Regions from separate parts of the Bradyrhizobium sp. BRP23 genome, predicted to be linked through region 1. Evidence: predicted binding sites of a transcription regulator. Region 1 holds the regulator's gene; each other region holds the start of a gene.

What was found. The regulator LexA, encoded in region 1, represses DNA repair genes until DNA is damaged. The targets are predictions, from matches to a motif close to TGTTCNNNNTGTGTTCNG.
Region 2: a site for LexA is predicted at 3,582-3,599, ahead of I6F24_RS22045 (single-stranded DNA-binding protein). Genes of this name have one in related genera too.
Region 3: a site for LexA is predicted at 1,875-1,892, ahead of I6F24_RS01880 (DNA repair protein). Genes of this name have one in related genera too.
Region 4: a site for LexA is predicted at 5,057-5,074, ahead of I6F24_RS30985 (YifB family Mg chelatase-like AAA ATPase). Genes of this name have one in related genera too.

What each region holds. Positions count from the first base shown of each region.
Region 1 is NZ_JADYVW010000008.1:180,046-187,735, reverse strand. It holds gene I6F24_RS22665 (glutamine--tRNA ligase/YqeY domain fusion protein) at 1-12, shown strand, start outside; gene I6F24_RS22660 (nuclear transport factor 2 family protein) at 30-416, shown strand; gene I6F24_RS22655 (ComEC/Rec2 family competence protein) at 539-2,818, shown strand; gene I6F24_RS22650 (GAF domain-containing protein) at 2,825-3,766, opposite strand; gene I6F24_RS22645 (hypothetical protein) at 3,985-4,419, opposite strand; gene lexA (transcriptional repressor LexA) at 4,809-5,510, opposite strand; gene glp (gephyrin-like molybdotransferase Glp) at 5,687-6,895, opposite strand; gene I6F24_RS22630 (hypothetical protein) at 7,117-7,320, opposite strand; gene I6F24_RS22625 (HAD family phosphatase) at 7,479-7,690, opposite strand, start outside.
Region 2 is NZ_JADYVW010000008.1:56,610-64,299, reverse strand. It holds gene uvrA (excinuclease ABC subunit UvrA) at 1-337, opposite strand, end outside; gene I6F24_RS22060 (outer membrane beta-barrel protein) at 615-1,370, opposite strand; gene I6F24_RS22055 (outer membrane protein) at 1,595-2,293, opposite strand; gene I6F24_RS22050 (outer membrane beta-barrel protein) at 2,533-3,315, opposite strand; gene I6F24_RS22045 (single-stranded DNA-binding protein) at 3,754-4,248, shown strand; gene I6F24_RS22040 (low molecular weight protein tyrosine phosphatase family protein) at 4,266-4,595, opposite strand; gene I6F24_RS22035 (DUF2306 domain-containing protein) at 4,825-5,223, shown strand; gene gyrA (DNA gyrase subunit A) at 5,393-7,690, shown strand, end outside.
Region 3 is NZ_JADYVW010000001.1:400,283-407,972, reverse strand. It holds gene I6F24_RS01890 (UdgX family uracil-DNA binding protein) at 1-559, opposite strand, end outside; gene I6F24_RS01885 (putative DNA modification/repair radical SAM protein) at 559-1,794, opposite strand; gene I6F24_RS01880 (DNA repair protein) at 1,957-2,745, shown strand; gene I6F24_RS01875 (DNA polymerase Y family protein) at 2,642-4,237, shown strand; gene I6F24_RS01870 (error-prone DNA polymerase) at 4,234-7,690, shown strand, end outside.
Region 4 is NZ_JADYVW010000015.1:140,148-147,837, reverse strand. It holds gene cpaB (Flp pilus assembly protein CpaB) at 1-65, shown strand, start outside; gene I6F24_RS31010 (type II and III secretion system protein family protein) at 76-1,593, shown strand; gene I6F24_RS31005 (CpaD family pilus assembly protein) at 1,643-2,374, shown strand; gene I6F24_RS31000 (AAA family ATPase) at 2,371-3,660, shown strand; gene I6F24_RS30995 (tetratricopeptide repeat protein) at 3,780-4,577, opposite strand; gene I6F24_RS30990 (PilZ domain-containing protein) at 4,658-4,903, opposite strand; gene I6F24_RS30985 (YifB family Mg chelatase-like AAA ATPase) at 5,132-6,670, shown strand; gene I6F24_RS30980 (hypothetical protein) at 6,779-7,246, shown strand; gene I6F24_RS30975 (PAS domain-containing hybrid sensor histidine kinase/response regulator) at 7,475-7,690, shown strand, end outside.

The DNA.
Region 1 (7,690 bases):
GCCAAGGGTTGAGAAGGGCTGAGCAGGACATGAGCAGCGAGGCCGACGCCATCGTTTCCGCCATCATCGCGAAATGGTGCGCCGGCTTCGCGGCGCTCGATGCGGCCGCGCTGTCCTCGCTCTATGCGAGGAACGCGTTCTTCTTCGGCTCCAATCCGAAGCTCTATCGCGGCCGAGATGGCGTCGCCGACTATTTCAACGGCCTGCCGCGCTGGGGGAGGCCGAGCGCGACCTTCTCCGACGTGCACGCCGCGCAGGCCGGCCCTGATCTGATCAACATGGCCGCGACCATCACGTTCGATCTCGCGGGCGAGCGGGATGATCTCGTCGTCAAGATGAGCTGGGTCATCATCCGCGAGGACGGCGGCTGGAAGATCGTCAATCACCACGCCTCGTCGCAGGCGCCGCTGATCTAGCAACGGGCGCCAGCCCGGAGAAAGTAGGGCGGTCTTTGCCTGTTCCCGATCCGTACCGCTATTCGCGCAGCCGCACGGTCCGGTAGCCTCGGCAGCCGTCGCGTATCGTAAGGTGCAGGGGAATGGCGGAGCCGGGCCGGCCAGGACGGTCCCAGGGAGTTGCCGGGACGTGGCCGGTCGGCCGCGCTACCCCGGCCGGCGGTTTTGCGCCGGCGGGCTTTGGCATCTGGCCGGCGATCATCGAGACGCTGCGCCAATGGGCTCGGGGCGAGGCCGGGCCTGGCCGGCTGTTGCCGTGGGTGCCGGTCGCCTTCGGCGGCGGCATTGCGCTTTATTTCGCCGCCGATCATGAGCCGGTGCTGTGGGTGGTTGCTGCCACAGCCATCGCGCTGATGCTCGGCGCGGTGCTGCTCCGGCGGAGCCGGCTGTTTGCGCCCGCCATCATGCTCGCGGCGGTCGCGGCTGGTTTTGCCGTGGCGACCTGGAAGACCGCGCGTATCGCGCACACCGTTTTGGCAAAACCGCTCTATTCGGTGTCGCTGTCGGGCTTCGTGGAAGCGCGCGACATCCGCGAGCGCACCGACCGCTTCGTGCTGCGCGTCAGCGCGATGGAGGCGCAGCGCAGCGACGTCAAGCTCGAGCGCGTCCGCCTCTCGGTGCGCAAGGGCACGGCGCCTGAGGTTGGCAGCTTCGTGCAGCTGAAGGCGCGGCTGATGCCGCCGATCTCGCCGGTGCGCCCCGGCAGCTATGATTTCTCGCGCGACATGTTCTTCCAGGGCATCGGCGCCTCCGGCTTCGTGATGGGCGCGATCACGGCGTCCACGCCGCCGGATGCTGGCGGCCTGCGGCTGCGCTACGCGGCCTTCATGCAGGGCCTGCGCGATGCGATCGATGCGCGCATCCGCGCAACGCTCGAAGGCGATAACCGCGCGATCGCGACGGCGCTGCTCACGGGGCGGCGCGATGCGATCACCGCGCCCGTGAACGATGCCATGTTCGTCTCGGGACTCGGCCATGTGCTGTCGATCTCCGGCTATCACATGGCGGTCGTCGCCGGCGTCGTCTTCTTCGCGGTGCGCGCGCTGCTGGCCTTGATCCCGGGGCTGGCGGCCGGCTCCGCCATCAAGAAATGGTCGGCCGCCGCGGCGCTGGTCGCGGCCGCGTTCTACCTGTTGCTGTCGGGCGCGGAGGTTGCGACGCAAAGATCGTTCTTCATGACGGCGGTGGTGCTGATCGCAGTGATGGTCGACCGCCGCGCCATCACCTTCCGCACGCTGGCGGTTGCCGCGCTGATCGTGCTTGCGGTCGCGCCGGAGGCGTTGGTGCATCCAAGCTTCCAGATGTCGTTTGCGGCAACGCTCGGGCTGGTGGCGCTGGTGCAGATCGGCATGCCGAACCTGCTCGCCTCGCCCGATCATTCCGCGACGGCGCGGATCGCGTTGTGGGGCGGCCGCGAGATCGCGATGCTGTTCCTGGCCTCGCTGATCGCGGGGCTCGCGACCACGCCATACGCCGCCTTCCACTTCCATCGCGTGACCCCATACGGCGTGCTCGCCAATCTCGGCGCCATGCCGGTGGTCTCGGCGCTGGTGATGCCGGCCGGGCTGTTGGGGCTGCTCGCGGCGCCCTTCGGGCTCGACGGCGTGTTCTGGTGGTTGATGGGGATCGGCATCGAGTGGATGGTCCTGGTCGCGCGCTGGGTGGCGGCCCTGCCGGGCGCCGTCGGCCGAATTCCCGCCTTCGGGATCGCGCCGCTGATTGCAGCGAGCCTCGGGCTCATCGTGATGGGCCTGTTGCGCACGCCCTTGCGCTGGTCCGGCGCCCTGGTGCTGCTGGCAGCGATCCTCTGGGGACTGTCGGTGCGGCAGCCCGATATCCTGATTGCCGGGGATGGCGCGAGCGTCGCGGTCCGGGGCGGCGATGGGCGCTTGCAGGTGATCCGCGCCAGCAAGGACAGCTTCCTGCTGAAGGAGTGGTTGGCTGCCGATGCCGATCCGCGCGATGCCGGCAACGCCTCGTTGGCGAGTGGGGTGTCGTGTGACGAGACCGGCTGCGTGGCGCCGCTCGCGGACGGACGACTGATCGCGTTGGCGACGCGTATCGACGCGCTGGCCGATGATTGCAGCCGCGCCGCGCTGGTGGTGACGGCGCGGCCTGCGCCACCCGATTGCGCGGCGATGGTGGTCGATCGGGCGCGTCTTGCCAGTCAGGGCGCACTGGCTCTGACGAGACGCGGCGAGGGCTTTTCAGTGCAGGCGGTGAGGACGAGGGGAGCAAGCCGTCCCTGGCTGCCGGCCGGCGCCGGCGAGGGAGATTTCGACGGCAGCCTCGTGCCGAAGGCGGCCGTGCCCCGCAACCGGGACGCAACGCCATCGGAGGCCGACTTGCAGGCCGACGATTGACGCGGATCACAAATACCAGGCCAGCACGGCGTCAAGCCCTCCGTTGCCGATGACCGGCAGGGCCACCATTCGGCTCAGCCCGGCTGCGCAGGCTTCGGAGCCGGCGATCGAGCCGTCACGGGTGAGATCGTCGTTGAGCGCGGGCATGCCGGCGGCCCAGGCGCCGCCAATGCTGCCTTCGCCCCTGGCGATGGACTGCGCCGCATAGCGTGCGGCGAGGTCGGTCTGCGCGCTGCAATCGCCGGCGCGAAAGACCAGCGCCGAACGGTCCTCGTTCGGGACCCAGATCTCGAAGCGTCGCGCAATCGGCGTTGCCTGCGCGGAGAGGAATGTCAGAACCCAGGTCTGGTCGGTACCGGTTCGGTAGGGCACGCCGACGCCGAGATTGATCCCGACCTTGGCGGCGTCCTCCCAGCGCAGGAAACTCTTGGCGTCGTGCAAGTCCTTGATGATCAGCGGCAGGCCCGCCTTCCAGGTGCGTCCGGGCAGGCCGAAGCCGCGCGGAAATCTGGTGTGGCGGGAGTTGAATTCGAACATGTCCGCGGTGCCGTAATAGCCATCGACGAGCCCCATCTCATGCGAGAGATCAGGATCGTTGTGCCAGAGTTCGATCGCGCCGACATGCGCCTCGTCGTCGCCGCAGAACAGCACCAGCACGGCTTGCAGGAATTCGCCCGCGAACACCGGCACCGCCACGCCGCAGGTGAGGCCGGCCGCAGCGGCCTGATCGGTCCGCTTGAAATAGGAGTTGGCGAATTTCGTGAGGATGACGGGGTGGCCACAGGCCCAGGCCTTGCCTGGAAGTCCCTCGTCATATCCGAAGTGCAGCTCTTCGCTGACGGCTTTGAACGCGGACAGCCCATCGTCGTAGAGGCCGCCGCCGAATTCCAGCCGCATGCGCGTCCGGTCGGGTACCCAAAGTTCAACGACGCGAATGAAGGTCTTCATCGAGCGTGTCCGCCGCCTCAAACCACGACAGCATCGGTCATTTGGCTGCGGAGCGGACGTTCAAAATGCGGGCAGCACGGCCCAAACTTCGTGCGACGACGAGGCGCGGCGGTGGGCTCGCCGATCGAATGTCCTGAAACACAAACTTGCCGGGCTCGCCGGCCTTCGGCCGGCGACGGCAATTTCAATCCCGGGCTCGGCCTGTCGGCCGAAGGGCGTCAGCCGATCGGCAGGCGCGTGATCGTGGGCCGCGTGTCGGCGACGATCTGCGGCTTGTGCTCGCGCTCGGGGGCTGGCTGCGTCACCGGCAATTGCAGCACGGTCGCGCGCTGGCCTTCGACGAGCTGCGTCACCAGCACGTATTTGCCGTCGGGGAATTCGATCGCGTCATGATGGCGATCGGGAATGTGCGGGTCGATCTTGCCGAACTTGCCGACGCGAGAGTTCACGGTGCGCGTCCAGATCCAGCGGTTGTCGTAGCGGACGTTGTCGGCGAAAGCGAGCTCCGTCCCCGGCAGCAGACAGACCGCGACGGAGGGATCGGCTTCGGAAGCGAAACCGCGCGTCGAGGTGCCGCGGAAGGTTGTCGTGACGATCGTCTCGCCGACTTCGGCGGGGCGCGTCGCGACGGCATGCAGGCTGTAGTCACACATCGGGTGCTCCTCATGCTGGGATAGCGACCCGCGTCTCTTTCGAGGCGCAGGCCTCTATCAGAGTGGAAGCATACAACGCTCTGCTCGGTTATGGGCAAATCTGCGGCTCGCGTCCGCAGCGCGCGATCACATTATCTTTCCCGGATTCGATAGGAACAAACCTCGCGTCCTTGCATTCGGCCGGAGCTATCAGCACTGCCGGCACAACTCTACCGGTGAAGCAGAGCGAGATTGCTGCGCGCCTGCGCGGGCGAATGTCGCGCGGGAAGATGGACCGGACAGCCGGCGCAGAACCAGAGAAACCGTCCAGCCGGAGCGGACAAGTATCCGCTCCGATCCTGGATCGCCGATGCCGATCGAAACGCGCGCGGCGCTTGATGTTTCCCGTATCAGTACTTCCGGTAAAGCCCGATCAGCTTGCCCTGGATCTTCACGCGGTTCGGCGGAAGAATGCGGACCTCGTAGGCGGCATTGGCGGGCTCGAGCGCGATCGAGGCGCCGCGGCGGCGGAAGCGCTTGAGCGTGGCCTCCTCGTCGTCGATCAATGCCACCACGATGTCGCCGGTATTGGCGGTCTCGTTGCGCTGGATCAGCGCCATGTCGCCGTCGAGGATGCCGGCCTCGACCATCGAATCGCCGCGCACTTCGAGCGCGTAGTGCTCGCCCGAGCCGAGCATGTCCGGCGGCACGCTGATGGTATGGCTGCGGGTCTGCAGCGCCTCGATCGGCGTGCCGGCGGCGATGCGGCCCATCACGGGCACCGCGACGGGGCGCTCGCCCTCGTCCGCGGGCGGGCTGGAGCTCGCGCGCACCTTGCCGAGATTGCCCTCGATCACGCTCGGGGTGAAGCCACGGCGATTGCCGGCGGCGGCCTGGAGCTCGGGCAGCTTGATCACCTCGATGGCACGGGCACGGTTGGGCAGGCGGCGAATGAAGCCGCGCTCCTCGAGCGCAGTGATCAGGCGATGGATGCCTGACTTCGAGCGCAGGTCGAGCGCATCCTTCATCTCGTCGAAGGACGGCGGCACGCCGCTTTCCTTCAGACGTTCGCTGATGAACCGCAGAAGCTCGTATTGTTTGCGCGTCAACATCTCGACCAAAGTCCCCCGGTTGATGTCGTTCGATTCCGACACGATGAAGCCGGCACTAAGCCGCTACATCCTCGAAACAAATCATGAACGGACACTATATGTTCGATATGTGTTCCGCAACTGCTTAATTTATGGTGAACGCGGCCAAGCTCGCGGAATGCGTGTGGCTGGGCGGCTCAGACGGGCAGCCGGAGCACCTCGCAAGGCGTGCCGGCCTCGGCCTTCGGCGCGAACGGTGCGCGCACCAGAAGTACCTGTGCCGCAGCGAGATTCGCAAGAAGGGAGGAGTCCTGATGGCTGACCGGAAGGGCGACGCGCGTGCCGTCGTCGCGCTCCTCCAGCCGCGCACGCAGATAGTCCTCGCGCTGGTCGTTGGCGGCGAGATCGCGGCCCAGCACGGCGCGCTCGCGCCGATGATGAATCGCTGAACGGCCCGACAGGGCGCGAATCAAGGGGACCATGAACAGGAAGGCGCACACGTAGGACGACACGGGATTGCCGGGCAGGCCAATCACGCGCATCGCGCCTATCCGACCGTGCATCATCGGCTTGCCCGGCCGGATCGCGATCTTCCAGAACGCCATCGCGATGCCTTCGCCCTTGAGCGCCTGCTGGACCAGGTCGTGGTCGCCGACCGAGGCACCGCCGGTCGTGATCAGGATGTCGGCGCCGCTCTCGCGCGCGCGGCGGATGCCGGCGGACGTCGCCTCCAGTGTATCGGCGGCAATTCCGAGGTCGATGGTCTCGGCGCCCTCGCTGCGGGCGAGCGCATGCAGGGCATAGCCGTTGGAATAGACGATCTGGCCGCGACCAGGCGTGGTGCCCGGCATCACGAGCTCGTCGCCGGTGGCGAGAACGGCAACCCTCGGGCGGCGGATGACGGCGAGATGCGGATGATTCATTCCGGCGGCAAGGGCGAGATCGCGCTCGGTGAGACGGATTCCCTTGCGCAGCAGCACGTCGCCTTCGCGGAAGTCGACGCCTGCAGGGCGGATGTGCCGGCCGAAAATGGCGGCTTCCTTGATCGTCACATGTTTGCCGTCGGCAGCCGTGTCCTCCTGGATCACGACGGCATCGGCGCCGTCGGGAACGACGCCGCCGGTGAAGATCCGCACGGCTTCGCCGGGGCCGACGCTTCCCGCGAACGGCCGGCCCGCCGCGACCTCGCCGACGACGGTCAACCTCGAATCGTTTGCCGCGTCGGCCGTGCGCACGGCATAGCCGTCCATCGCCGACATCGCCTCCGGCGGCTGCGTGCGCCGCGCCGCGACATCGCGGGCGAGCACACGATGGTAGGCCTCGTCGAGGCAAACCATCTGTTCAGCCAGCGGCTCGACGCCGGCCAACACCGCGGCAAGCGCGTCAGAAACCGGCATCAGGGCCACGGGCGAACTCCTGCTGAGCACATCAGTCAATGGGCGGCGAGAGTTCTAGCCGAGTGCAGCCGTGAGGCAAAGCAGCACGCGGGATGATCTATCCTGCATGGTCGCAGGGGGTGGAGGAGGTCGGCTCAGCTCCGCCGCGGCATGATGCGGAAGGCGAGACAGACCGGAACGAGGATTGCCATGGCAAGGACGAGAATGACGAGCGCCACGGCCAGCATCGTTCAACGCCCCGTCGGATCGCCCGGACTGATGTCCGCGACGTCGGGCGGCTTGGGACCCTGATCCTTGTCCGGCAGCGGGTCCGCCTGGGATTTCAGGTCGGCGGCCTTGCTGATTAGCTTGGCGGAGAGGTCAGAATCCGAGGTGGTTCTGGCGAATTCGAGCAGGAGAGAGGCTTGCTTGGTGAGATAGGTCTTGCCCAGCACGTCGATCAGTCCAATGTAGAAGTCCCAACGGACTCATGAGTCCGAAGGGTGGTATTCCGTTCCCGGAACTCTGTATAAAAATGCACAAAGTGATCAGGTTCCACATCTTCAGCAGTTTTTGTTCCGGCAAGTGAGCGCGCTCCGGGCTTTCCCGCGGCTCAGATCCCCAGTGCTTTCAATGCGTTCCCGACATCACGCGGCGAGGTGACATGCACGGCGGTCAAGCCGCGCGCCCGTGCTCCCTCGATGTTCTCGGCGAGGTCATCGAAGAACACGATGCGCTCGGCCGGCACGCCGATCGCCGCCACGACATGGTCGAAGGCCTCGGCATCCGGTTTGCGCAGGCCGATGCTGGAGGACAGATACAGCT
Region 2 (7,690 bases), 120 kb from region 1:
AGCGCGGGTTCTTCGACGTCGTCTTCTGCTCGATCGAGATCGCCGGCGACAGGCCGTCGATCTGGTCGACGTCGGGCTTCTGCATCATCTCCAGGAACTGGCGGGCATAGGCCGACAGCGATTCGACGTAGCGGCGCTGGCCCTCGGCATAGATGGTGTCGAAGGCGAGCGAGGATTTGCCGGAGCCGGATAGCCCGGTGAACACCACCAGCTTGTCGCGGGGAATCTCGACGTCGATATTCTTGAGGTTGTGCTCGCGCGCGCCGCGGATCGTAATTGCGCGCAGGCTGGAGCCCGCGTTCTGTTGTTGGCGCTTCGCCTTGATCACTTCATCCATCCGAGTTGCCCTCAAGGAAGCCCAAAGGTGCGCGATCGCGCCAACAAAAAAGGCGCGCTGCGCCCGGAACCGGGATCGGCGCCGATGGGTATGGCAGCGAACGTAGGAAGAACGGCGGCGGATTTCCAGTGGGACTTGCGAATCGTCAACGGATTGTTGGCGTGCTGGCGGGATCTGGCAGCAGGAACGCGCGGAACCGCTCGCGGAGCACCCAGCCAAAACAAAAAGGCCGGCGCGAGGCCGGCCTTTCGTGACGATGTGACCTCGGCAGGGAAGTTCAGTACTTCGCGACCACCGGGCCACCGAAGGTGTAGTTGAGTCGAACGGTAGCCATGTCCACGTCCTGCTTGATGCTGTCGGTGCGAGTGGTCACGCCGAGGAAGGTGAAGGTCTCGTTGTGCCTGCCCATGAACAGGTGGTTGTATTCGACAGCGACCGACCAGTTCGGGGCGAAGCCGAATTCTATGCCGGTGCCGACGGTACCGCCCCAGCGCGTTTCGTTCGCGGTGTCGAGCGTAACGCCGCCAAAACTGCCAGTGTACTTGTTGTGAGTGACGGCAGCGCCGCCCTTCACGTACCAAAGCACGTTGTTCCAGGCATAACCGACCTGGCCAGTGAAGAGGCCAATGGCGTCGATCCTGGTCTCGTTCACCAGCGGCGCGAGCGCGGCAGGCGAGCTGATGTTCGAACCCTTCAGGTCAGCCCAGTCCCCCTGGGCTTCGAGACCGAATACCCAGTTGGCGGACTGCCAGCGATAACCGATCTGGCCGCCGACGAGTGCGCCGGTCGCATTGTGACAACCTTCGGCCACCGCCGGAGCGACCACGAAGGGGCCGACACTGGTGAGATCCCAACAGTTGCGGCTCCAGCCACCGCCGGCGTTGGCGCCGAGGTAGAAACCGCTCCAGTTGTACACCGCGATCGGTGCCACCGGAGCCTTGGTGTAGGGGCGGGCTGCCAAATCGGCCGCCGAGGCCGGTGCCAACGCGCTGAGTGCGAACAAGCTGGCCGAAGCCAGCAAAAGCTTCTTCATATCCATTCCCCACTTCCATTTCTCATTCCGGTCTTCCGGAGAGCGGAAGAGCAGCGGACCTTATGACTCAAGCAACGTCATTGCTTTTACACCATTGAAGCCAAAGGTTGTGTCACCCAGCGGCCACACCCCTTCGAAAAGCGCGAGCGAACGGGCGGCCGCAACAAACAAAAAGGCCGGCGCGAGGCCGGCCTTTCGTGACGATGATGCGTCAGAGACGAAGCTCAGTACTTGGCGACGACCGGGCCGCCGAAGTGGTAGTTCACGCCGACCTGCACGGTGTGGAGGTCGAGAGTGCCGGTGTTGACCGGGAAGACGCCCGAGAAGTAGGTCTCGCCGCCCAGGCTGCGATAGAGGTACTCGCCCTTGACCGACCAGTTCGGAGCAAACATCGCCTCGACGCCCGCGCCGACCGTCCAGCCCGAATGGAACTGGCTCTCCGAGAGGCTCAGAACAGGGGGCGCGCTGACGCTGATCTTGTTGTTGATCCAGGCGTAACCACCCGTGGCGTACAGCAGGACGCTCGGGGAAGCGAGCCAGCCGATGCGACCACGCACGGTGCCGAGCGCGTCGATACGCGAACTGACCGTCGTGGGAACGAGGGCGCCACCAAAATCAACAAGACCGGTCGCCGAGGCGTTTACGTCAGCCCACGCGCCATCAGCTTCGATGCCGAACACGACGTTGGAGGTCTGCCAGTTGTAGCCAACGGTGCCGCCGACGAAACCGCCCTGCATGCGCGGATCATCGGAGCTGTTTTCCCAGGCGCCGCCACCGACGATACCCAGGTAAAAGCCGGTCCAGTTGTAGACCGAGGCAACAGGCGCAGGCGCCTTGGTGTAGGGGCGGGCTGCCAGATCAGCAGCCGAAGCGGGGGCCGCGAGAGCGAACAAACAGGCCGAAGCCAACAAAACCTTCTTCATTTTCAACTTAATCCCAGTCCCAGTTTCTGTTGTTGCCTTCCGTGGCGGAAGGGCAGCGGACTCAAACGGCCCAACTGACGCCGTCTTTACACCACCAAAGCCGCAAGTTGTGTCTCCGAAAAGCCACAACAGTCCAAAAGGTGATGGTTACTGACTTATTTACGTCCAGGCATGTGCCGAAAAAAAGAAGGGCCGGCGCAGGGCCGGCCCTTCCATTTGCTCGCGAAATGAGAGGGATATCAGTACCTCGCGACCAACGGGCCGCCGAAGCGATAATTCAGGCGGACTAGACCCATGTCGACGTCCTGACTGATGCGATCGCTCCCGAAGGCAACGCCCGCAGGCGTCGTGAAGGCGATCGTACGGTCGCCGAGGAAGATGTGGTTGTACTCGACGCCGAGCGTCCAGTTCGGAGCAAATCCGAATTCCAGGCCGGCGCCAACGGTGCCGCCCCAGCGGGTCTCGCGAGCCGACGCCAGCAGCGTGCCGGCGCCAGGCGTGCCAGGCGCGGCATAGACGTCGTACTTGTCCCCGACTACGGCGGCGCCGCCCTTCACATAGAGCAGCACGTTGTTCCAGGCGTAACCGACCTGGCCCGTGATCAGGCCAAAAGCATCGATGTGAGAGCGGTTACGATCACCGGTGACCAAAGCGCTTCCAGGGAAGAGGAGGCTGACGTTGTCCCCCGAGAAGTCAGCCCAGTTGCCCTGGCCCTCGAGGCCGAACACCCAATTGGCCGACTGCCAGCGGTAGCCGATCTGACCACCGACCGTGCCGCCGGTCGCATCGTGACAGCCTTCAGCCACCAGAACGCCCGTGACCGGGGTCACGAAGTCCCAGCACTTGCGGCTCGTGCCGCCGCCGCCGTTGACGCCGATGTAGAAGCCGCTCCAGTCGTAAACCGCGGCGACCGCCGGGGCCGGAGCCTTGGTGTAGGGACGCGCAGCCATATCCGCCGCGCTTGCCGGAGCCGACAGCCCCAATGCCATTGCACTGATTACGCCGAAAAGAATCTTATTCATTGCAGTCTCCCCAAGTTTCGTCCGCTTCATGAAAGTCCCCGAAGCGGCTGATCAGACGCGACACCCATATGAATCAATTCCAAGGCAAAGGTAGCCTAAGGAAAGGGCAGAGTCCGTCTCCGGAATGCCACACTTGCGGATTGATTGAATGGGTTCCAACTTGATGAATGTTAAGAGTTTTTTCCTATTCAAGGGAACTCGAAAAGGTTCCATTCGGGGCTGACGTTTTTCGCGGCACGCGGGAAAATGTCTGCCCGCCCATGATGAAGAACAAATCTGGAACAAACGTGCGCGCGATGCTATATGTGGGGATAACCTTGGGGGTGGCAGGCTGATCGGTGCCCGCAAGCGTATAGGGTCGCCCTAGCGGGCGCAGAGGAACGCGGGCAGCGGATTCGCCCTTTTGAAATTCAGTGGCATTCGGAGTGGAGAGCGGCGATGGCGGGAAGCGTCAACAAGGTCATTCTGGTTGGAAATCTCGGCAAGGATCCCGAAATCCGCCGCACCCAGGACGGGCGGCCGATCGCGAATTTGAGCATCGCGACCTCGGAGACCTGGCGCGACAAGAACACCGGCGAGCGCAAGGAGAAGACGGAGTGGCATCGCGTCGTGATCTTCTCTGAGCCGCTTTGCAAGATCGTCGAACAGTATCTGAAGAAGGGCGCAAAGGTTTACATCGAAGGCGCGCTCCAGACCCGCAAGTACACCGACCAGAGCGGCGTCGAGAAATACTCGACCGAGGTCGTGCTGCAGGGCTTCAACTCAACGCTGACGATGCTGGACGGCCGCGGTGGCGGCGGCGGAGGTGGCAGCTTCGGCGACGAGCCGGGCGGCGACTTCGGCTCCTCCGGACCCGTCAGCAGCGCGCCGCGCCGTCCCGTTGCCGCCGGCGGCGGCCGCAACAGCGACATGGACGACGATATCCCGTTCTAGAACTTCGGAAGAGGCGGCTAGTCTCGGCGCAGATAACGGCCAACTCGGTTTTCAAGGATCCGCACCAGGACAGGATCCATGAATTCATAGTCGTCCGGAATGTCGAGACAGATGACCCGTTTGTTGTACAAGCTGGAGCGGAATTTCCGATTCAGCTTGGTCCGGTGGGTCTTTTCCATGACGAAGATGACGTCGGCCCATTCAATCTGCTCGGCGGACAGCAAGACGTCCGCGCCGTTCGAAATGCCGGCCGAGTCGGTCTCGATCCCGGGCCAGGTCGAAAACACCTGCTCGGCGGTAGGGCTGCGGAGGCGATTGGCGCTGCAGACGAAAAGGACGTTGGTCACTTTGCCGCTCTCGGAGACGATCGGTCAGGTATCGGCGGGATGATTGGTCGGTGCTTTTCGGGCGGGCTTCCGAGAGTTCCTGCTACATAAATACAGTTCTTTGGTCGACGGCTTTTCCGGCCTAAGCTTATGTGCGCCTCAAGTCTTCGGCGAGATGTGATGTGAATGATATTAACTTTTATGTTAATCATACTCACATCAGTCTCCGCCGGACACGAGGAAGCCCTGCATGAGCCTTGCGCCGCTGCTTGAGGCCGCGCCGGTGGTCCCGCTGCATGCCTTTGCCGCAATGGCCGCCCTTGTGCTTGGCCTCTTCCAGTTCTCCGCCCCCAAGGGCACGCTGCCGCACCGGACTATCGGCTGGATCTGGGTGGTCCTGATGGTGTTCGTGGCCGCCTCGTCGTTCTGGATCCACGAGATCCGTCTGGTCGGGCCGTTCAGCCCGATCCATTTCTTGTCGATCTTCACCCTGGCGGTGCTGCCGCTGGCGGTATGGCGTGCGCGCACCCATCGCGTCGCCGACCACCGGCGGATGATGATCTTGATCTTCTTCGGCGCCCTGGTGGTGGCGGGACTGTTCACGCTGGTGCCTGGGCGCATCATGCACCGGGTGACTTTCGGGGCGTGAGAGCCGGTTCCGCCCAGTCCGTTCCGGCCCCGTCCGCGGCCGTGGCGCGAAGGGCGTAAGTCTCTGGAAAAACAGTGGGAAAAAGCGCTTCCCCAAAGCTCGGCAAGGGTGGTTATCAGGGGTGTGATGCGCTATATGATTCCCAGATAAAACCTCACCGGATTTCCCCTTGGCTGACGACGATAACAAGCCCGGCGACCAGCCGGCGCAACCCTCGGACATTCGCCCCGTCTCCATCCTCGACGAGATGAAGAAGTCCTACCTCGATTACGCCATGAGCGTGATCGTGTCGCGCGCGCTGCCCGATGCGCGCGACGGCCTGAAGCCGGTGCATCGGCGCATCCTGTTCTCGATGAACGAGCAGGGCTTCACGCCCGACAAGAAGCACAAGAAGTCCGCCGGTATCGTCGGTGACGTCATGGGTAAATACCACCCTCATGGCGACCAGGCGATCTACGACGCGCTGGTGCGCATGGCGCAGGACTTCTCGATGCGCGAGTTGCTGGTGGACGGGCAGGGCAATTTCGGCTCGGTCGACGGCGACCCGGCGGCGGCCATGCGCTACACCGAGTCCCGCCTGACCAAGATCGCGCTGAAGCTGCTCGAGGACATCGACAGCGACACCGTCGACTTCCAGGACAATTACGACGGTTCCGAGAAGGAGCCGGTGGTCCTGCCGGCGCGGTTCCCGAACCTGCTGGTCAACGGCGCGGGCGGCATTGCCGTCGGCATGGCGACCAACATCCCGCCGCACAATCTCGGCGAGGTGATCGACGCCTGTATTGCGCTGATCGACAATCCCTCGCTGACCATCGACGAGCTCATCAACATCATTCCCGGCCCGGATTTCCCGACTGGCGGCATCATCCTTGGACGCCAGGGCATCCGCAGCGCCTACCATCTCGGCCGTGGCTCCATCGTGATGCGCGGCAAGGTCACGTTCGAGACCATTCGCAAGGATCGAGAGGCGATCGTCATCACCGAGATTCCGTATCAGGTGAACAAGGCGACGATGGTCGAGCGCATCGCCGAGCTCTACAAGGAAAAGAAGATCGAGGGCATCTCCGACCTGCGCGACGAGTCCGACCGCGAGGGCTATCGCGTCGTCGTCGAGCTCAAGCGCGACGCCGTGCCCGACGTGGTACTGAACCAGCTCTACAAGTTCACCCCGCTGCAGACGAGCTTCGGCGTCAACGCGGTTGCGCTCGATTCCGGGCGTCCGCAGACGATGAACTTGAAGGATATGTTGACGATCTTCGTCGGCTTCCGCGAGCAGGTCGTTACCCGGCGCACCAAGTACAAGCTGCGCAAGGCGCGTGAGCGCGCCCATGAGCAGGTCGGCCTCGCCATCGCGGTCGCCAACATCGACGAGATCATCAAGGTGATCCGCACCTCGCCGACACCGGCGGCGGCCCGTGACACCCTAATGACGCGCGATTGGCCCGCGCGCGACGTCGAGGACATCATCACGCTGATCGATGACCCGCGTCACCGGATCAACGAGGACGGCACGATCCGCCTCTCGCTGGAGCAGGCGAGGGCGATCCTCGAATTGCGTCTCGCACGTCTCACCGCGCTCGGCCGCGACGAGATTGGCGGCGAGCTGTCGAAGCTCGCCGGGGAGATCGGCGACTATCTCGCGATCCTGCGCTCACGCGCGCGCATCCTGGACATCATCAAGACCGAGCTTGCCGAGGTGAAGACCGAGTTCGCCACGCCCCGCCGCACCGTGATCATGGAGCAGGAGGGCGAGGTCGAGGACGAGGACCTGATCCAGCGCGAGGACATGGTCGTCACGGTCTCGCACGCCGGCTACGTCAAGCGCGTGCCGCTGTCGGCCTACCGGGCGCAGCGCCGTGGCGGCAAGGGCCGCTCCGGCATGCAGACCCGCGACGAGGATTTCGTCAGCCGGCTCTTCGTCGCCTCGACCCATACTCCGGTGCTGTTCTTCTCCTCGCGCGGCCAGGTCTACAAGGAAAAGGTCTGGCGGCTGCCGATGGCCGCGCCGAACGCGCGCGGCAAGGCCATGATCAACATCCTGCCGCTGGAGCAGGGCGAGCGCATCACCACCATCATGCCGCTGCCGGAGGATGAATCGACCTGGGGCCAGCTCGACGTGATGTTCGCGACCACGGGCGGCAACGTCCGGCGCAACAAGCTGTCCGACTTCGTCGACGTCCGCCGCTCCGGCATCATCGCCATGAAGCTCGACGACAACGAGGCGATCGTCGACGTGCAGATCTGCACCGAGCGCGACGACGTGCTGCTGACCGCTGCCGGCGGCCAGTGCATCCGCTTCCCCGTCACCGATGTGCGCGTATTCACCGGGCGCACCTCGATGGGCGTGCGCGGTATTGCGCTCGGCGAAGGCGACAAGGTGATTTCGCTGGCGATCCTGCGCCACGTCGACACCACCTCGGACGAGCGCTCGGCCTATTTGAAGATGCGCCGCGCGGTCGCGGGCGAA
Region 3 (7,690 bases), on a different contig from region 1:
TGAACGAGAGCGCATGGCCGTCCCAATGCGCGCAGAGGTCCGGCGTCAGGATCGACCAGGGCATGTCGGCAAAGCGCTTGGCGAAGAACGGCGCGGCGAGCTCGACGACGTGATGCTCCGGCTCGAACCAGGCGACGTAGTGCGCCTGGCGTTCCCGGCCGATCTCGCGGAAGCGCACGAAGGCATGCATCTTGTGCTCGTCGCGATAGACCGCTTTCGCCATGGCCGTGACAAGCGCGACATCGGGGTCGGTCGCGACCTCAATGAGATCGTGATTGTCCTTCAGCCGGAACAGCAGGCGATACAGGATCGCAAAGCGCTCGCCGTCGCGATGCAGGATCGCCGCCTTGGCAAGCTCGACGAATTTTGCCGAGACGGTGAACGTGCCGTCGTTCACCTCGAGGATTGGAGACGGCGAGGACGGTGCGAACAGCTCGGCTTCGTGGCCCTGCACGGTCCAGGTGACCGCGCCGGGCGGCACGTGATGGAGCACGAGGCTGCGCGCGGCTTTGCGCCAGCCGTCGAAATCGGTTTCGGTGTCGAGCATGATGTACTGCATCAGAAGCCAAATCCCAGTTGCGTTGCTTTCGGCTTGAACCGTTCGATCAACCCGGCGGCATCGAGACGATGCGGTGAGGGACGGTGATCGCTGAGGACGATGAACGGCAGCGCCTTGTTGCGGGGCACATGCAGCCGCGCGAGATCGGCGAGGCGGATCGTGGTGGTGCGCCGCGTCGCGAGGATGCGTTCGACCGTCCTGGTGCCGAAGCCCGGAACGCGCAGCAGCTCCTCGCGGCTGGCGCGGTTGACGTCGAGCGGGAAGCGGTCGCGGTGGCGCAGCGCCCAGGCCAGCTTGGGATCGATGTCGAGCGGCAGCATCGCGCTGTCGTCGACGATCTCGCCGACATCGAAGCCGTAGAACCGCATCAGCCAGTCGGCCTGGTAGAGCCGGTGCTCGCGCAGCAGCGGCGGCGCGCGCAGGGGCAGCGCGCGGCTGGCATCGGGGATCGGGCTGAAGGCGGAGTAATAGACGCGCCGCAGCCGGTAGGCGCCGTAGAGATTGGCGCTGGTGTGGAGAATGGTGTGATCGGAGGCGCTATCTGCGCCGACGATCATCTGCGTGCTTTGTCCGGCGGGCGCGAAGCGCTGCGGTTTGGCCTTCGTCTTGGCGCTGCGGCTCTCCTCGGCCTCGTCCAGCTTCAGCCGCAGCCGGCCCATGGTGCGGCGGATCGCGCGCACGTCCTTCTCCGGCGCGAATTGCTGCAGGCTCGTCTCCTCAGGCATCTCGATGTTGATCGAAAGGCGGTCGGCATATTTGCCGGCCTCGGCGATCAGCGCGTCGTCGGCCTCGGGAATGGTCTTCAGATGGATGTAGCCGCGGAAATGATGCTCCTCGCGCAGTTTTCGCGCGACGCTCACCACTTGCTCCATCGTGTAATCAGGGCTGCGGATGATGCCGGAGGAGAGAAACAGGCCCTCGATGTAATTGCGCCGGTAGAAGTCGAGCGTGAGCCTGACCAATTCGTCGATGGTGAAGCGGGCGCGTGGGACATTCGAGGAGGCGCGGTTGACGCAATAAAGGCAATCGTAATTGCAGGCGTTGGTCAGCAGCACCTTGAGCAGGGAGATGCAGCGTCCGTCCGGCGCGTAGGAATGGCAGATGCCCATGCCCGGCGCGGTCGAGCCCATGCCCTTGCCGTCGCTGGAATCCCGCTTCTCGGTACCGCTGGAGGCGCAGGATGCGTCGTATTTGGCGGCATCCGCCAGAATCTCCAGCTTGCGTTGTACGTCCATGTTTGAATCTCTTTGATTCCGCTCATGAATCTTTGGATGCGCCAATTCGATTGACTCTGCCGGCGCCGTTAGCTTTATATTAGAACATATCATGAACAAATGAGCCAGCCGCTGGTTCTCTTTTTGAGAGCCATCGGCAATCACCTCTGAGGAGCGGCGAGCATGAGCGGCGCACGTATGAGCGCGCTTGCGATCCTGCGCGGCCAGATCGAGCGCATCGAGACGGCGGAAGTCGTGCATCCGCGCGATCGCATCGTACTCGGCCATGGCGCGGCCGACGCCGCGCTGAAGGGCGGGCTCGCGCGCGCGGCGATCCACGAGGTGTTTTGCGAGGGGCGACAGGGCGCGGCCGCGACGGGGTTTGTCATGGGCCTTGCGGGACGCGTGAGCGCACGCCGGCCGCTATTGTGGGTGCGGCAGGATTTTTCGGAGCTCGAAACCGGCGCGCTGTCGATGAGCGGGCTATCCGAGCTCGGCCTCGATCCGCGCTGTGTGGTGATGGTGCGCGCCGCCGATGTCGAGAGCGCGCTACGCACCTCGGCCGACGCGCTCGCCTGCGATGCGCTGGGCGCCGTCGTGCTCGAGCTCTGGGGCGAGACCAGGCAGTTCGATCTGGTGGCGAGCCGCAAGCTGACGCTGGCCGCGCAAGGCTCGGGCGTGACCGGCCTCTTGCTGCGGATGGCCGCGCAGCCGCTGCCCTCGACCGCGGAGACACGATGGATGCTGCGTGCGGCGCCTTCGCCGCCGGGCTCGGTGTGGAGTGCCTGGGGCGCGCCGGTGTTCGATGCCGAGCTCTTGCGCAATCGTCATGGCCCCTGCGGCCGGTGGATCATGGAATGGAATTGTGATGAGTGCCAGTTCAGTGAACCGTCGACGTATCCTCAGCCTGTGGCTGCCGCGCCTGCCCATCGACAGGATCCAGCGGTTCCTTGGCAGCGCCGGGCTGGGTAAAACCAACCATGAGCCGAGCATTGTCGTCATCAAGGACAACAATGCGCTGGTGATCCATGCGCTGGACGAGGCCGCCGAGCGCCTCGGCCTGTATATCGGCCAACCGCTGGCCAATGCGCGGGCGATGTGCCCGGATTTGCGTGTGTTCGACGCCGATACCGTGGCCGATACGAAGACGCTCAGCGACATCGCCGATTGGTGCGACCGCTTCACGCCGCTGGTGGCGCTCGATCCACCGCACGGGCTGTTCCTGGACATCACCGGTTGCGCGCATCTGTTCGGCGGCGAGGCCGCGCTGTTGCGGACATTGGTCCGGGCGCTCGACCGGCAAGGCTTTGCCGTCAGCGCGGCGATCGCGGGCACCTCGGTCTGCGCCCGCACGCTGACGCGGCAGGTATCCGGCACCATCGTGGCCGATGGCGGCGAGGCGGAGGCGATCAGGTCGTTTCCAGTCTCCGCGCTCGGTGCGGGTGAAGCCATCACCACCGGCCTGCGCCGTGCCGGGCTGAAGACCATCGGCGACGTCGCCTCGCGCAGCGCCTCCGAGATCACGGCGCGGTTCGGCGCGCGCTTCTCCACGCTGCTCGCCCATGCGCTGGGGCAGGGTGATGCGCCGATCAGCCCGCGCAAACCGCTGCCCGATTACATCGTCGAGAAGCGCTTTGCCGAGCCGATCGCAACCGACACCATGATCGCGATGACGCTGTCGCGGCTCGCCGACACGTTGATCGCGTCCATGGAGAAGCAGGGCAAAGGCGCGCGGCGGCTTGAAGCCGCGTTCTTCCGCACCGACGGCGTGGTGCGCACGATCACGGTCGAGACCGGGCGTCCGGTGACGCGAAGCGCCGTGGTCGACCGCTTGTTCCGCGAGCGGCTCGATGCCCTCGCCGATCCCCTCGATCCCGGTTTCGGCTTCGACATGGTGCGATTGTCGGCGAGCCGCACCGAGATCGTGGTGCAGGAGCAGCGCGATCTCGATGCCCATGTCCACGACAATGACGAACTCGCGGCGCTGATCGACCGCATCGCCGCGCGGATCGGCGGCAGGCGTGTCGTCGTGCACCTGCCGCAGGATACCCACATCCCCGAAAGCGCGGTGCTGGCCGCATCGGCGCAGCATCATCTCGCTGCTGCCATGCAGGCCGAATGGCCGGCGCGCGTCGCGAGCGAGCCGCCGCTGCGTCCCTTGCGGCTGTTCGACAAGCCGGAGCCGATCAAGGTGCCGTTCGCGACCGTGCCAGACGGTCCGCCGCATCAATTCACCTGGCGGCGCGCGCTGCATGCGGTGGTGCGGGTAGAGGGGCCCGAGCGCATCGCGATGGAATGGTGGCGGCAGGACGGCAAGCAGCTGACGCGGGATTATTTCCGCATCGAGGATGCCGAAGGCCTGCGCTTCTGGATCTTTCGCGACGGTCTCTATGAAGGCGAGGTGTTCGACGGTGACGGCAAGCCTGCGTCTCCCGGCTGGTATGTGCACGGTCTCTTCGCATGAATACGCTTAGCTATGCCGAGATCGGCATCACCACCAATTTCTCCTTCCTGCGCGGCGGCTCGGATCCGCGCGCCTATGTGCATCAGGCGAGCAAGCTCGGGATTCCCGCGATCGGCATTGCCGACCACAACACGCTTGCCGGCGTGGTGCGCGCCTATCAGGAGCTCGACAATGACGAGGTGCTGCACAAGCCGAAACTGTTGATCGGCGCTCGCATCGTCTTCATCGACGGCACGCCCGACATCCTGGTCTATCCACGCGATCGCGCGGCCTATGGCCGGCTGTGCCAGCTCCTGACAAGGGGCAAGCGTGGCGATGACATCACGCGGATCGAAAAGGGCGAGTGTCATCTCAGGCTTGACGATCTCCTGGAATTCTCGGAAGGCCAGCTCCTGGTGTTGACGCTGCCGCATCGTTTCGAGCTGGCGCGGGCGCTGGATGTCCTCGCAAAGCTGAAGGCGAGCCGTGCCGAGGGCGTGTGGCTGGCGGCGAGCCTGCTCTATCGCGGCGACGACAAGCGTCGCCTCTTGCGGCTCGATGATCTCGCCGCAAAGGCCAAGGTGCCGCTGCTCGCGACCAACGAGGTGCTGTATCACGATCCCGGCCGCCGTCCGCTCCAGGACGTGCTGACCTGCATTCGGGAAAAGACCACGATCGAGGCGATTGGGCGGAAGTTAGAGGCCAATGCCGAGCGCTTCCTGAAGACGCCGCGCGAAATGGCGCGGCTGTTCCGCGATTTTCCCGAGGCGATTGCGCAGACCATGCGCTTTGCGGACGCAATCGAGTTCTCGCTCGATCAGCTCAAGTATCAATATCCCGACGAGCCGGTACCGCCGGGCAAGACCGCGCAAGGGCATCTGGAGGATCTGACCTGGGCGGGCGTCGACAAATATTTCGGCGGCAAGATCGGCGACAAGCTGCGCGCCACCTTGAACAAGGAGCTCGCGCTGATCGCCGAGCTGAAATACGCGCATTACTTCCTCACCGTGCATGACATCGTCCACTACGCGCGCAGCCAGAACATTTTGTGCCAAGGGCGCGGCTCGGCGGCGAATTCGGCCGTGTGCTACGTGCTCGGCATCACCTCGGTCGATCCGACCAAGGTGGACCTCTTGTTCGAGCGCTTCATCTCCAAGGAGCGGCTGGAGCCGCCCGATATCGACGTCGATTTCGAGCATTCGCGCCGTGAGGAGGTGATGCAATATGTCTATCGCCGCTACGGCCGCCACCGCGCCGCGATCATCGCCACCGTCATCCACTACCGCCCGCGCAGCGCCATCCGCGACGTCGGCAAGGCGCTCGGCCTGACCGAGGACGTCACTGCCGCGCTCGCCGACACCGTTTGGGGCAGCTGGGGCAAGGGCCTCAACGACATGCAGGTCCGGCAGGCCGGGCTCGATCCGAACAATCCCATGATCAACCTCGCGATCGAGCTTGCGACCGAGTTGATCGAATTCCCGCGCCATCTGTCCCAGCATGTCGGCGGCTATGTGCTGACCCAGGACCGGCTCGACACCTATGTGCCGATCGGCAATGCCGCGATGGACGACCGCACCTTCATCGAATGGGACAAAGATGACGTCGATGCACTGAGCATGATGAAGGTCGACGTGCTGGCGCTGGGCATGCTGACCTGCATCAGGAAATGTTTCGATCTGATCGACCAGCACAAGGGCGAGCGTTTTATGCTGGCGAGCGTCCCGCAGGACGACCCCAGGGTTTACGACATGCTGTGCCGCGGGGAATCGCTCGGCGTGTTCCAGGTCGAGAGCCGCGCCCAGATGAACATGCTGCCGCGGCTGAAGCCGCGCACCTTCTACGATCTCGTCATCGAGGTCGCGATCGTGCGCCCCGGGCCGATCCAGGGCGACATGGTGCATCCTTATTTGCGGCGGCGGAACGGGCTGGAAAAGGTGAGCTATCCGTCTCCGTCGCCGGAGCATGGCGACAAGGACGAACTCTACAAGGTGCTGCACAAGACGCTCGGTGTCCCGCTGTTCCAGGAGCAGGCGATGCGCATTGCGATCGAGGCCGCGCATTTCACCTCCGAGGAAGCCAACGGCCTGCGCCGCTCGATGGCGACCTTCCGCAATGTCGGCACCATCGGCCAATATGAGGAGAAGCTGATCGGCAACATGGTGGCGCGCGGCTACGATCCCAACTTCGCCAAAAGCTGCTTTGACCAGATCAAGGGATTTGGATCCTACGGCTTTCCGGAGAGCCATGCCGCGAGCTTTGCACAGCTGGTCTACATTTCGTCGTGGCTGAAGCACTATCATCCCGACGCCTTCTGCTGCGGTCTGTTGAATTCGCAGCCGATGGGCTTTTATGCGCCGGCGCAGATCGTCAGCGACGCCCGCAAGAACGGCGTCGAGGTGCGCGACATCGACGTGTCCTACAGCTTTGCACAGAACACGCTGGAGGAGGGGAGCGGTCAGTATTGCGCCGTGCGCCTCGGCTTTCGCCAGATCGATGGATTCCACTGGCTGGACGAGGATGAGGAGCGCCTGAAGCGCTCTCAGTCGTCATTCCGGGGCGCGCGTAGCGCGAACCCGGAATCCATCGCGCCGCATACGCCTGGCGGAGGAATGGATTCCGGGCTCGACGCTGACGCGTCGCCCCGGAATGACGGTGTCGAGAAAGCCCAGGACTGGGCCGACCGCATCGTCGCCGCGCGAAACCGCCGTCCCTTCACCTCGCTGGAGGATTTCGCCCGCGACACCGGTCTGCCCAAGCGCGCGCTGATCCTCTTGGCGGATGCCGATGCGTTCCGCTCGCTCGGGCTCGACCGCCGCGAAGCGCTGTGGCAGGTGCGGCGGCTGCCCGACGACGTGCCGCTACCGCTGTTCGAGGCGGCGACCGCGCGCGAGCAGCCGGACGAAGGCGCAAAACCGCTGCCGGTGATGCCGCGCGCCGAGCAGGTGGTCGCGGACTACCAGACCATCCGGCTGTCGCTGAAGGGCCATCCGATGGAATTCCTGCGCGAGATGTTTACGCGCGAGCGCATCGTGGCCTGCAAGGAGATCAGCCATGAGAACGAGCGGCGCCGCGTCCGCTGCGCCGGTGTGGTCCTGGTGCGGCAGCGGCCGGGCAGCGCCAGCGGCGTCGTGTTCATGACGCTGGAGGACGAAACCGGCATCGCCAATGTCGTGGTCTGGCCCAAGATCATGGAGCAGTACCGGAAAGAAGTGATGGGCGCGCGCCTCATCCTGGTCGAAGGCTACATCCAGAGCAGCCCCGAAAAGGTGACGCATCTCATCGCCCAGCGCATGATCGACCGCTCGCACGATCTGGTCGGCCTCGCCAACGATGCGCTCGGCCGCAAGCATCCGCTGCCCGCAGGCGCCACCGTGGTCGAACCGCTGAACGAAGACCCTCGCGCGCTTACGGACATGCCCGCGCAAAAAATCCGTCACCCCCGCAACGTCCGTATCCTGCCGCCCTCGCGGGATT
Region 4 (7,690 bases), on a different contig from region 1:
GCCCGGGCGGCGTGAACGTAATCCGTTACGGCGTCCAGGCAAGGCAACTGACGTCACAGAAGTGATGGGGACAGCATGAACTACGGGGGTGATCGGACGGGCTTGCGCATTCGGTGGAAGCGCGTGCGCTCGGTTCTGGCGGGGACGATGTTGGTGCTGGGGCTGCTCGCGGCTTCCGGCGTCCTCAGTGCTGCGGAGGCGCCGGTCGGCGACCAGGCGCCGATGCAGGCGTCGGATCTCGGCTTATCGTCGGTTGGGACTATCGCACCGGCGCGGTCGCGCTTTCTGTCGCTCGGCATCGGCAAGTCCGTCGTCATCGACCTGCCGCGCGAGGTCAAGGACGTGCTGGTGGCCGATCCCAAGATCGCCAATGCGGTGATCCGCTCGGCCCAGCGCGCCTATATCATCGGCGGCCAGGTCGGCCAGACCAACGTCGTGTTCTTCGCGGCCGATGGCCAGCAGGTCGCCTCCTATGACATCGCGGTGAAGCGCGACCTCAACGGCATGCGTTCGGCACTGCGCCAGTCGCTGCCGGGCGTGCAGATCGAGGGCGTCGGCGACAGCGTGATGCTGACCGGCTCGGTGTCGAGCCCGGTCGAGGCCCAGCAGGCCGGCGACGTTGCCGCAAAGCTGGTCGGCGGCGCGGACAAGGTCGTCAACAACATCGTCGTGCGCGGCCGCGACCAGGTCATGCTCAAGGTCGTGGTCGGCGAAGTCCGCCGCGACATCGTCAAGCAGCTCGGCGTCGATCTCAGCGCCAGCCTGAATGCCGGCACGGCGGTGGTGAATTTCAACAATTCCAACCCATTCTCGGTCTCTGGCGGACCGATCGTCAGCAGCAATGGGCTCGGCGTCACCGGCCTCGCCAAGGGCGTCGCCACCGTCAACGCCACGATGCGGGCAATGGAAAGCGCCGGCGTCATGCGGACCCTGGCCGAACCGAGTCTGACCGCGATCTCGGGCGAATCCGCCACTTTCATCGCCGGCGGCGAATTCCCGATTCCCGGGGGCTACGCCTGCGATCCGGTCACTCACGTCTGTACCACCCAGGTCACCTACAAGAAGTTCGGCATCTCGCTGAACTTCACCCCGGTCGTGCTCAGCGAAGGCCGCATCAGCCTGCGCGTGATGACCGAGGTCTCGGAGCTGTCGAACACCAACTCGATCACGTTGACGCAGGCCGTGACCGGGTCCTCGACCAACTCGATCACCATTCCATCGATCCAGACCCGCCGCGCCGAAACGACCCTGGAGATTCCCTCGGGCGGCTCGATGGCGATGGCCGGCCTGATCCAGCAGCAGACCAAGCAGGCGATCAACGGACTGCCTGGTGTCGACCAGGTGCCGATCATCGGCGCGCTGTTCCGCAGCCAGGACTTCGTCAACAACGAGACCGAGCTGATGGTGATCGTGACGCCTTACGTGGTGCGCGCGGTTGCCCAGAAGGAATTGTCGCGGCCCGACGACGGCTTCGCACCGGCCTCGGACGCGCAGAGGGCGCTGCTCGGCCGGGTCAACCGCCTCTACGGCATCGCGAGCCGTGTCGATCCGGTCGCCGGCACGACGGGCGATTTCGGCTTCATCATCGACTGAGACGAACGGTTTGGGGACCGGGCAAGGCAGGGGCAGGAGGGATCAGGGGATGACGACAACATCAGCCGATCGACGGCGCAATTTGCGGCTCGCGCTGGCACTGACGGGCCTCTCCGTCATGCTCGGCGCCTGCAACACCACCGAGATCGTCACCCAGACGGTGCCGACCGATTATCGCCAGCGCCATCCGATTGCGGTGCAGGAAGGCAAGAAGTCGATCGTGATCTTCGTCGGCAAGAGCAGAGGCGGCCTCTCGGCTGCGCAGCATTCGGACGTCGCGGGCATCGCGCGGGACTGGATGCGCGAAGGCACCGGCTCGGTCGTCGTCGATGTGCCGGTCGACACCGCCAATTCGCGCGCGGCCGCCGCAACCTATCAGGAGATCCGCTCGGTGCTCATGTCCGGCGGCGTGCCGTCGCGCGCCATCGTCCAGCGGCCCTATCGCCCTGATGATCCCGGGCTGCTGCCCACCATCCGCCTGAGCTATTCCAAGATCACCGCGGTCGCCGGCCCCTGCGGGCTGTGGCCCGAAGACGTCGGCCCCAACATCCTCAACCCCGGCTACACCGAGAACCGCCCCTATTTCAATCTGGGCTGCGCCAGCCAGCGCAATCTCGCCGCGATGATCGACAACCCGGCTGACCTCGAGCAACCGCGCGCCGAGACGCCCGCCTATACCGCACGGCGCGACATCGCGTTCGATCGCTATCGCAAGGGCACGACGACGACGACCACCTATCCCGAATCCGACAAGGCCAAACTCAGCGATACCGCCAAATGACAGGCATCCACGACGAAGACGCGGACGATCCGCAGCATCCCGAGGAACACATCGCCCCGGTTCCTCGCATTTCGGTGCAAGCCTTCTGCGAGACCGAGCAGACGCTCAAGGCGGTGACCGCGGCTGGCCAGGACCGCCGGCTCGCCAAGGCCCATCTCAGCGCCAAGGACGGCGGCCTCGCCGCGGCGATCGAAGCCTATGAATCGATGCCGACGCCGAACGTGATCGTCATCGAGTCCGACGGCACGCGCGACATCCTCGAAGGACTGGACGACCTCGCCGGCGTCTGCGATCCCGGCACACGCGTGGTCGTGATCGGCAGCCCCAGCGACACCGCGCCCTATCGCGAGCTGGTGCGCCGCGGCGTCAACGATTACGTGGTCGGCCCGGTCGAGACCATCGACGTGGTCCGCTCGATCTGCAGCCTGTTCTCGGCCTCGGAAGCCATCATCACCGGCCGCGTCATCGCCGTGGTCGGCGCCAAGGGCGGCGTCGGCGCGTCCACCGTCGCGCATAATCTGGCCTGGACCATTGCCCGCGATCTCTCGCTCGATTCCGTCGTGATCGATCTCGACCTCGCCTTCGGCACCGCGGGCCTCGACTACAACCAGGATCCGGTGCAGGGCATCGCCAACGCGGTGCTGTCGCAGGACCGGCCGGACACGGCGCTGATGGAGCGCCTGCTCGCCAAATGCACCGATCGCCTCAGCCTCCTGGCAGCGCCCGCCACGCTCGACCGCGTCTACGATTTCGGTGCTGAAGCCTTCGATGCCGTGTTCGACACGCTGCGCATGACGACGCCCTGCATCGTGCTCGACGTGCCCCATCAATGGTCCGGCTGGACCCGGCGCGCGCTGGTGAACGCCGACGACATCGTGATCGTGGCCGAGCCCGATCTCGCCAATCTACGCAACACCAAGAACATGCTGAGCGTGCTGAAGGCGGCGCGACCGAACGACCGGCCGCCGCTGTACTGCCTCAACCAGGTCGGCATGCACAAGCGTGCGGAGATCGAGGTCAAGGCCTTCGCCAAGACCATGGAGAGCCAGCCGATCGCGGTGATCCCGTTCGATTCGAAACTGTTCTCGACCGCGGCCAATAACGGCCAGATGATCGCGGAGGTCTCCAGGACCCACCGCACCACCGTTCTGTTCCAGAATATGGCGAACCGCCTCGCCGGCCGCGGCGAGGTGAAGAAGCCGAAGCGCTCGCTGCTCGAGCCGCTTTTGAAGAAGCTGAAGGGCAAGTCGGGGCGCAGCTCGGCCCCGCATCGCAAGGCGTCGTAGGCGCGGCTTATTTGAGCATGATCTCCGCGCAAACGCCTTCCGCGTTTGTCGCGAGGGAAAACCGCTTCACACTTTGCGCTGACGCGGCCCTTCGGGTCCGGATCATGCTCTAGGGCGGACTACCTGTCCGCCCGCTGCTGCTTTTTCGCCAGCAGCTGCTTCAGCGCCGCGACCTTGGCCGCGCCCTGGTCCGGCGGCAGATCTGCCTTGACGAGGATTTCGGCCTCGGCCTCGCGACCCTGCAATCCCAGCACGAGCGCCAGATTGGCGCGGACCCGCGCATCGTTCTGATTGCGCTGATGGGCGCGGCCGAGCACCTGTTCGGCCTTCGAGAGATTATTTTGCAGCATGTAGGACAGGCCGAGATTGGACAGCACGGTCGGCTCGTTCGGCACGATCTTCAACGCCGCGGCGTAATATTGCTGGGCTTCCTCGTTGCGGCCGAGCTGATCGAGCACAGCCCCTTGCGCCGACAGGATGCGCCAATCGGGATCCTCGGGCGAATGCGCCCGGCCGAGGACGTCGAAGGCCTGCTGGAAATTGCCGTTGTCGGCGAGGGCGCGGCCGTAGCCGGCGAGCAGCGCCTTGTTGCCGGGACGGGCGAGCACGGCCTGCTCCAGCACTGCGACCGCCTGCGCGCGCTGGCCGCTGCCACGCAGCGCCTTGCCGTATTCGAGAGCAATGGCGGGATCGCTCGGCTTGGCGCGATAACGCTCGCGAAGTGCGTCCATCTCCGGCGTGGGGTCGGCCTTGCTGTCGGACTTGCCGTCAAACTTGGCGGCGGACTCCCGCTTGCCGCCGAGCGCACCGGTGACGTCGTCGATGCCGGCCGTCTGACAGCCGCCGAGGGCGAGGATCAGGACGGCGGAACACAGATATCCCGCCGGGGATAAGGCGAGGAACGAACGCTTGGGCATACTCTGATCACTCGGCAACTGATCAGAGATGCTTACCCATTAACGCTAAAGTCCCGTTAAGGAGGCGCGCCTGTTGAGGTTCAGTCGACGAACTCGGCGCCGAATTCGCAGCCGATGCGCCAGCGCAGGCGGCATTGGCGGGAATAATCAGGCGCGAAGATGATGGTGAATTGCGGCGGCACTTCCAGAAATTCCGCCACCACTTTCACGCCGCCATCCGAAATGTCCGTGATCGTGCAATCCCGCGGCAGCGAGCCCGCGCCAAAATGAATCTTGGCGAGACGGCTGCACACCCGACGTTCGCTTCTCCGGCGATTTGCAAGCATTTGAACTGTTCACCCGTTAGACCACGGCCCATCCCGCAGCCCTAGGAGTAGCGGACATTCGTTGGAATGTGCTGAGGAGAGAAGCTGGCATTCGAGACGTAGTGTCGGGACCGCGTTTACGCCTGGTTAGGATTTGATCGGCCGCCAAGCGATTGTTCCCGTATTGTTCTTGCGGAAACGGCCGCGCTCTGCTACCCTTAATTGCAGCAATGGGCAGGCTGGTTCGGCATGGTTCAGCGGGTTTCTACCGTCGCCTTTGAGGGGATCGAGGCCCGCGCGGTCGACGTGCAGGTGCAGGTCGCGCCTGGCCTGCCGGCCTTTGCCATCGTCGGCTTGCCGGACAAGGCGGTATCGGAGGCGCGCGAGCGGGTGCGCTCGGCGCTGATCGCCTCGGGGCTGGCGCTGCCGGCGCGGCGGATCATCGTCAATCTGGCCCCGGCCGACCTGCCGAAGGAGGGCAGCCATTACGACCTGCCGATCGCGCTCGGGCTGATGGCCGCGATCGGCGCGATCCCCCCGGATGCGCTGACCGGCTTCACCGTGCTCGGCGAGCTCGGCCTCGACGGCTCGATCGCGCCGGTGGCCGGCGTCCTTCCCGCCGCGATCGGCGCCAATATGCGCGAGGAAGGACTGATCTGCCCGGCGTCCTGCGGCTCCGAGGCGGCGTGGGCGAGCCCGGACATCCAGATCATTGCCGCACACTCGCTGATCCAGATCGCCAACCATTTCAAGGGCACCCAGGTGCTGTCGCGGCCGACGCCGAAGGTGCACGAGGCCCCCGCCTCGACGCTCGACCTGCGCGACATCAAGGGCCAGGAAAGCGCCAAGCGCGCGCTGGAGATCGCGGCCGCCGGCGGACATCATCTGCTCATGATCGGCGCGCCAGGCGCGGGCAAATCGATGCTGGCCGCGCGCCTGCCCTCGATCCTGCCGCCGCTGTCGCCGAGCGAGCTGCTCGAGGTCTCGATGATCGCCTCGGTCGCCGGCGAGATCGAAGGCGGCGCGCTGACGGCGCGACGCCCGTTCCGCTCGCCGCACCATTCCGCCAGCATGGCCGCGCTCACCGGCGGCGGCGCGCGCGCCAAGCCCGGCGAGATCTCGCTGGCACATCAGGGCGTGCTGTTCCTCGACGAATTGCCGGAGTTCGATCCGCGCGTGCTGGATTCGCTGCGCCAGCCGCTCGAGAACGGCGAGGTCGCGGTGTCACGCGCCAATCACCGCGTCACCTACCCTGCCCGCTTCATGCTCGTCGCGGCGATGAATCCGTGCCGCTGCGGCAATGCGTTCGAGCCCGGCTATGCCTGCAAGCGCGGCCGCATCGACCGCTGCACCGGCGATTACCAGGCGCGCATCTCCGGTCCGCTGATGGACCGCATCGATCTGCGCATCGAAGTGCCGGCGGTGACCGCCGCCGACCTGATCCTGCCGCCGCCGTCGGAAGGATCAGCCGAGGTCGCCGCCCGCGTGGCGGCGGCGCGCGACATCCAGCTGGCGCGCTATGCGGATGCAGGCCTGCCCCATGTCCGCACCAATGCCGAGGCGCCCGCCTCCGTGCTGGAGGAGATCGCAAAGCCGGATGCGCAAGGCGCCAAACTGCTGCGCGATGCCGCGGAGACCATGCGCCTGTCGGCGCGCGGCTATCACCGCGTGCTGCGGGTGGCGCGCACGCTGGCCGACCTCGACCATGCCGACAAGATCGGCCGGCTGCACCTCGCCGAAGCGCTGTCCTACCGCGCACTCGCGGAGGATGTGCGCCAGCTGGCTTGATCATTCCGCGCATCAACCCGGCGGTAACGACTTTCCTTTACGCTCTGCAAACCATAAGGCCCGACGCGTTTCGGTTGTGAGTTCCCGGGGCCTAGCGAGTAGAGCGTCATGTTGCGTTTCAAGTTCCTGGCCTCGGCTGTTCCCCTGCTGGCGGCTGCGGTGTTCGCCCGCGCCGAGATCGGATCGGTATCGCATCCCTGCATCGCGCTGGGCGACACATCGGTCGAGCTCACCTCGCTGTTCTGGACCGCCGGCGTGCATGTCGCCTTCACCGACGATCCCGCGCAGGCGACGGTGCGGGTCCAGATCACCGAGGATGCCGACGCCGCGGATTTTGCCGTGGTCGACGACGGCCTCGGCTCCGAGCCTGACACCTGCCAGGCCAGCCCTTCGACGCGTCTCGTCTCGATCGCCGCGCAGCCGGTCGACGGCGGCCAGGTGGTCTATCTCTCCAGCGAAGGACCGGCGGATTACCGCATCTATGTGCGCTCAAAGACGTTCTCGCCGCGCGAGGCGGCGGCGCTGATCGTCGGCGCCCGCGGCGGCCATGGCCGCTTCCAGGCGGCATCGCTTTAGAGCTTTGTGTTTGAGCATGATCTCCGCGCAAACGCGTTCCGCGTTTGTCGCGAAGGAAAACCGCTGCACACTTTTCGCTAACGCGGCCCTTCGGGTCCGGATCATGCTCTGACCCGTTAACGTCTCGTCAACCCTGTTCGGAGGCGGCGCCACCGCCGCAATTTGTTCGCAAGGTCGGCGGGCCATCGTCGCACGCGGCGGCGGGGTTTCAGGCAAGGGTCGGTTGCGATGGGTCGGACGTTCCGGATCAAGGTGCGCATGCGTCGTTTCAGGCGACGGCATCCGAGGCTCGCTTTCGCGATCCGCTCCTTCATGATCTTCTCGGCGACGTTTTGCGGCGCCTATGGTTTCGTCTCCGGCAGCCGGTCGGACAATTCCGGCTACGATCCCCATACCTTTGCGATCGGTGCCAGCTTCCTGTTCGCGCTCGCCTGCCTCGGCCTT